Paludibaculum fermentans: one gene and its partner. The protein of the gene in region 1 interacts with the protein of each later gene in a pairwise test. Links are inferred from orthologs where the notes say so. Each region holds a gene or a part of one and is shown on either strand. Other genes may lie near its edges. The genes, in order: IRI77_RS09805 and IRI77_RS11325.

The links.
Region 2: the proteins of IRI77_RS09805 (region 1) and IRI77_RS11325 interact in binary tests that used the Escherichia coli proteins (3 or more experiments, as listed by UniProt). The link is inferred for Paludibaculum fermentans from one-to-one orthologs.

Annotation. Positions count from the first base shown.
Region 1 is NZ_CP063849.1:2,500,906-2,503,970, reverse strand. Bases 129-2,875 are described here. They hold IRI77_RS09805 (HesB/IscA family protein), read right to left. Parts: upstream 1,792-2,875; coding sequence 1,465-1,791; downstream 129-1,464. Other genes in these bases: IRI77_RS09795 (IscS subfamily cysteine desulfurase), read right to left, coding at 2,329-2,875; iscU (Fe-S cluster assembly scaffold IscU), read right to left, coding at 1,855-2,262; hscB (Fe-S protein assembly co-chaperone HscB), read right to left, coding at 824-1,489; hscA (Fe-S protein assembly chaperone HscA), read right to left, coding at 129-780. Outside these bases: more of hscA, read right to left, coding at 1-128; more of IRI77_RS09795, read right to left, coding at 2,876-3,065. UniProt on the Escherichia coli protein: Is able to transfer iron-sulfur clusters to apo-ferredoxin. Multiple cycles of [2Fe2S] cluster formation and transfer are observed, suggesting that IscA acts catalytically.
Region 2 is NZ_CP063849.1:2,888,830-2,891,925, reverse strand. What follows is about bases 250-3,027. They hold IRI77_RS11325 (2Fe-2S iron-sulfur cluster-binding protein), read right to left. Parts: upstream 1,948-3,027; coding sequence 1,552-1,947; downstream 250-1,551. Other genes in these bases: IRI77_RS11320 (arginine--tRNA ligase), read left to right, coding at 2,037-3,027; IRI77_RS11330 (hypothetical protein), read left to right, coding at 616-1,548; IRI77_RS11335 (3-keto-disaccharide hydrolase), read left to right, coding at 250-579. Outside these bases: more of IRI77_RS11335, read left to right, coding at 1-249; more of IRI77_RS11320, read left to right, coding at 3,028-3,096. UniProt on the Escherichia coli protein: Ferredoxin are iron-sulfur proteins that transfer electrons in a wide variety of metabolic reactions. Although the function of this ferredoxin is unknown it is probable that it has a role as a cellular electron transfer protein.

The DNA of each region.
Region 1 (3,065 bases):
ATTCCGTGAAATATCCTCGCCCCACTCGGAGGCGATCTCTTCCAGGGCAATGGCCAGCAGGCGGTTGTCGATATCGTCGCCGCCCAGGTGGGTGTCACCGTTCGTGGCCAACACCTCGAAGATGCCTTCGTGCAGGCGCAGGATCGAAATGTCGAACGTGCCGCCGCCGAGATCATAGACCGCCACCACGCCGTCGTTGCGCTTGTCCAGCCCGTAAGCCAGCGACGCCGCCGTGGGTTCGTTCACCAGGCGCAGCACTTCCAGGCCAGCGATGCGGCCGGCATCCTTGGTCGCCTGCCGCTGCGCATCGTTGAAGTAGGCCGGGACGGTGATGACCGCCTGCGTCACCTCTTCTCCGAGATAGGCCTCAGCGCGCTGCTTCAGTTCCCGCAACACCTGGGCTGAAATCTCCGGCGGAGTGAACTGGCGGCCCCCCAGGGCGAGGCGGATGACCTGCTCGCTGCCCTCAGCGATCCGGAACGGGAAAAGGCTGGTCTCTTCCTGAACATCGGCGGCTCCTCGGCCCATCAGGCGCTTCACGGAGTAGACGGTACGGTCCGACCGGTCGATCAGCAGTTGCCGCGCGGCGTCGCCCACCACGAAACTACCGTCATCGGCCAGACTGACAATACTGGGCACGAGCACACTGCCGTCGGCGCCTGGAATGACCTGCGGGCCCGTCAGGTCCATGAAGGCCACGAGAGAATTGGTGGTGCCCAGGTCGATGCCGACAATGCGCTTCCTGTTGATGTTGGAGAAGTCGATTTGAAAAGTGCTCATGGTATTGCCCGTTCCCGCAGCCTGTCGCCGCGGCAGTCCGCCTTCAGGCGTTGCGTGCCGTCAGCAGCTTATCTACTTCGTTGACGAGATTCTTGATGTAGCGCCGGCGGTTCAGAGTCATGCGGATCTCCGCGAGCACGGCGCGGCGCGCTTCATCGCCTTCCTGTACATCGTGCTTCTGGAACTCCGCCTCAAGACCTGCGTCCATCTCAACGAGAATGTCCAGAAACCGTTTGCGGGACTCGTCGAGCTGGGGCAAAACCTCGTCGTCGCCCATGCGCAGCTCGTCCAGCGCCATGTTCAGCTCGAAAACCTCTTCCAGTAGTTCGGGCGGAACATCCTTGGAGCGCTGCTCGCCGATGTCGAAGCCGGCTTCCTTCAATACGTACTCGGCGCGTTGGATGGGATCGCGCAGCACCCGGTAGGCGTCGTTCAGGATGGAGGAGGCTTCGAGCGAGTAGCGTTTTTCCTGCTCGCTGCGGCGTGTATAGCGGTCCGGGTGCAGCAGTCCGCTGAGGGAATAGAACTGCTTCTGCAGTCGTGCCAGATCCACGGACAGCTTCAGCGGCATTCCGAAAAACTCGAAGTAATTCGGCACCGGCGCCTGCAGGCTATTGCAGTAACGGCAGAAGATCGAACCGGCGTCGGGCGTGCCGCAGTGCCAGCAGTTGTGATGGTTGTCCATTACGCCGAGAACGACGACCCGCAACCACAGCTCTTGGTCGCATGGGGATTGTCGAAGGCGAAGCCGGACTGCATCAACGACTCCTTATAGTCCAGGATCATGCCGTCGAGGAACACCATGCTCTTGGGGTCGACGAAGACCTGCACTCCATCGAAGTCGAAGACCTGGTCGGTGGGGCGGGGCTTCGTCTCGAACTTGAACTGGTAGCTGAGGCCGGAGCACCCGCCGCCCAGGACGCCCAGGCGCAAACCACCATCCACGTTCTGCTTGGCGAACGCGCTACGAATCTTTTCAACCGCTTTGGGAGTAACTTGAATCGCGGACATAGAAACTGCCATTTGCGAAATTTGGGGCCGGCGGCCGCTGTGACCGGGGCCCCTCTCCTCAGATTACGCTGTTTGGACCGCGGCCGGGGTGACCGACTTTGCCTTGTAGTCGGTGATCGCTGCCTTGATGGCATCCTCAGCCAGCACGGAACAGTGAATTTTCACGGGCGGCAGGCTCAACTCATTGACAATCAAGGTGTTCTTGATCTGCAGAGCTTCGTCGACCGTCTTGCCCTTGAGCATCTCGGTGGCCAGCGACGAACTGGCGATGGCCGAGCCGCAGCCAAAGGTCTTGAACTTGGCATCTTCGATGACGCCCGTTTCCGGGTTCACCTTGATCTGGAGCTTCATGACGTCGCCGCATTCGGGCGCGCCGACCAGACCGGTACCGACATTGGGGTCCTTCTTGTCGAGGTTGCCCACATTGCGCGGATTGTTGTAGTGATCGAGAACTTTATCGCTGTAAGCCATTTGAGTATCGAAGCCCCTTACCTATTGGATTCTGTACTGCCCCGTCTGGTGACAACCGCGCGCCGATTAATGGGCGCTCCATTCGACTTTGCTGAGATCGATGCCTTCCTTGACCATATCGTAGAGAGGCGACAGTTCGCGCAGCTTGCGAACCACATCGATCACCTTGGCCGCCGTGTAGTCCACTTCCTCTTCCGTCGTGAACCGGCCGATGCCGAAGCGGATGGAGGAGTGGGCTAAATCATCACCAGCGCCCAGGGCTTTGAGCACATAGCTGGGCTCGAGCGTGGCTGAGGTGCAGGCCGAACCGCTGGAGACCGCAATGTCGTTGATGCCCATCAGCAGGCTTTCGCCTTCGACGTAAGCGAAGCTGATGTTCAGGTTGTGCGGCAGACGGTGCTCCATCGTGCCGTTGATATAGGTCTCGTCGAGTTCGGCCATCAGCACGTCCTTCAGCTTGTCGCGCAGGAACGCATGCCGGGCCGACTCCTCCACCATCACATCCTTGCAGATCGCCGCTGCCGCCCCGAAGCCGACAATTCCGGGAACGTTCAGCGTGCCCGAGCGCATGCCGCGTTCGTGGCCGCCGCCATCCATCTGGGCGGTGAGCTGGACGCGCGGGCTCTTGCGGCGCACGTACAGGGCGCCAACACCCTTGGGTCCGTACATTTTGTGCGCGGTAAACGACAGCAGGTCGATGTTGTCCGAGATGACGTTGACCGGGATCTTGCCGACAGCCTGGGTGGCATCGGTGTGGAAAAGGACGCCCTTTTCCTTGCAGATCTTGCCAATCGCCTGGATGT
Region 2 (3,096 bases), 390 kb from region 1 along the record:
GCCGCTGAGTTCAAGCCGCTCTACAACGGCAAGGATCTCACCGGCTGGAAGATGACCGGCCCCGGACAGTTCGTCATCGAGGACGGGCTCATGAAGACCGAAGGCGGCATGGGCCTGCTGTACTTCACCAAGGAGAAGTTCGGCAACTGCGTCGTCCGCGTCGTCTTCAAGACCGTCGGCGACCACGCCAACTCCGGCGTCATCATCCGCCTGCCGGAAGCGCCGCCAGACCCGTGGTACGGCGTCCACAACGGCTACGAAGTCCAGATCGACGCCGCCGGCGACGACTGGCACTCCACCGGCGCCATCTACTCCCTCTCCAAGGTCACCTCGCGCCAGCAGAAGCCGGCCGGCGAGTGGAACACCATGGACATCGAGATCAAGGGCCAGGTCACGAAGATCTCCCTCAACGGCGTCGTCGTCAACGAGTTCAAGGGCGACCAGCCTGTCCCCGAGCGCAAGATGTGGTACGAACCCGTCCGCGGCCCTCGTCCGGACTCCGGCTACATCGGCGTACAGAATCACGACAAGTCCTCGACGGTCTTCTTTAAGGAGATAAGCGTCAAGTCGCTGAAATAGATCCATGCCGGGCCCCGTCAATAGGTTGGGGAGCATATGGATTTAAGGAAGCCCGCCACCGTTGTTCTGGCCGCTGTCTTCGCCGCAGGTTGCGGAGCCGGGTCGAAAGGCGCGCGCATCGACGCCGCCATCGCCCCCCTGATTCCTTCCGACACCGTCGTCCTCGCCGGGCTGCGGTTGGACAAGCTGAAGGCCACGCCCTTCTTCAAGACTTACGTCGAAGGTCACAAGATCAAGGTTCTGGACGACTTCCAGGCCAAGACCGGGCTCGACCCCACGCGCGACATCTGGGAACTGGTCTATGCCGGCAACAACAAGCGGAGCATGGTCTTCATCCGCGGCAAGTTTGGCGGCCAGTTCGGCCAGGAGCCGGACTTCCGCGTGCCTGGCATCGAGCGCCAGAGCTACAAGACTTACTACATCCTGTCGCAGGGTGAGGCCGGGGTCCTGTTCATCACCAGCGGCGTCGCCGTCGCTGGAGCGGTGAAGGATCTGAAGCAGATCATCGACAACCGCGACAAGCCCGGCGAGAACCCGCCGCACGATCTCATCGAGATGGTGACGGAGCTGCCGCTCGACCACGCCTGGCTCGTCTCGCTACACGGCGGAGCCATGGTGCCCGATATCCCCCTGAAGGGGAATATGGCGAACTTCGCCCGCCTGGCCACGTCGCTGGGTGAGGTCAAGGTGCACGCCGACCTCAGCAGCGGAGTGAACCTCCAGGCCGAGGGCGACTACCCCGACGCCGAGCTGGCCAAACAGGTGCAGGAGACCATCCGCGCCGCGGTCGGGATTTTGAGATTGAGGACGCCGGACACCGAGAAGGAACTCATGCGGATCTACGACGGCATCCAGGTCAATGCCAAGGATAAGCAGATCAACATTAGCGTCGTGGCGCCCTTTGATATAATCGACCAGGCGGTCAAGGCGTTTCCCATGAGACACCCGGAAGGCGCCAAAGCGGAGTAACCGCTACTTCTTCGCGGCGGGAATAGCGTCGCCGAGGTTGATTGAGCCGCCGCCTTCGCTCACGTAGTTGCGGTTCCAGGACGGAATCTCGATCACGGCGTCGCCGTCGCGTTCGAAGAAAACCTGGCACCCCAGCCTCGAACCGAGTTGCAGATCGGCGGCCATGTCGAGCTTGTCGGCTTCGTCGTCGTCCATCTCGCTAAGGAACTCGGCGCCCTCTTTCACCACCACGTGGCAGGTGGTGCAAGCGCAGTTTCCACCGCAGGCGTGTTCGATGTGCATGCCGACATTGATCGCGATGTCGAGAAAAGATTTCGGCTTGCCATGTTCATGATAAGGAAGGTTTTCCAGGTCAATTTCAAAAGTCTTGTTGGCCGGGAGGAAGGTTACTTTCGCCACGATCTAAGTATACCTCAATCTAGGACCAAAGTGGTCTCATATAGCCCTTGGAGGTCGTTGCTACACTGGAACCTGAGGTCCCACCCGTCGTGTTTCATTTGGCCGAACAGCGTCTGCGCGAAGCCCTTACCACCCTCCTGAAGGAACGCTACGGCGTTGATATTCCTGTAGTTATTGAGCAGCCCAAGCAGAGCGACCTGGGCGAGCTGGCGGCGCCCGTGGCGTTCGCGCTGGCGCGCCAGTTGAAGAAGGCTCCTAAGGTGATCGCTGCCGAGATTGTCGCTGCGCTGCCGCCTGTCGCCGGCATCGCCAGCCTCGAAGTGGCGGGCAATGGCTTCCTGAATGCGCGCCTCGACCGCGGTGCGTACGGCGCCCTGCTGCTCGCAGCCGCCAGCCAGGCTCCCGACGCACTTCCGGGCAAGACCATCGTCGAGCACACGAACATCAATCCGAACAAGGCGGCCCACATCGGCCACCTGCGGAACTCCGTCCTGGGCGATACCTTCGTCCGCATGCTGCGCGCCTCCGGCCGTGCCGTCGAGGTCCAGAACTATATCGACAATACGGGCGTTCAGGTCGCCGACGTGGTGGTCGGCTTCCACCATCTGGAGAAGAAGTCGGTCGACGAGGTGAAGGCTTTGCTGGCCGCGCCCAAGTTCGACTACTATTGCTGGGACCTCTACGCCCGGACTTCGGCTTACTACGGCGACCATCCCGAAGCGATCCAGTGGCGGCGCGATGCCCTGCATGCCATCGAACACGGCGAAGGCGTCATCGCGGAGCTCGGCCACCTGATCGCCGACGCGATCGTCGAGTGCCACCTCACCACCATGTGGCGCCTGGGCATCAGCTACGACGTCCTGCCGCGCGAGAGCGAGATCCTGCACCTCCAGTTCTGGGCCACCGCCTTCGAGCAGCTCAAGCAGCGCAAGGCCATCTACTTTGTCGAGGAAGGGAAGAACAAGGGCTGCTGGGTGATGGCTGCCACGCACTTCCGCGACTCGGCCGGCGAGGAGTCGGGCGACGACGACGCCAAGGTGATCGTCCGCTCCAACGGCACCGTGACCTACGTCGGCAAGGACATCGCCTATCAGATGTGGAAGTTCGGCATCCTCGGCAAGGACTTCCATTACATGCCCATGCGGACCT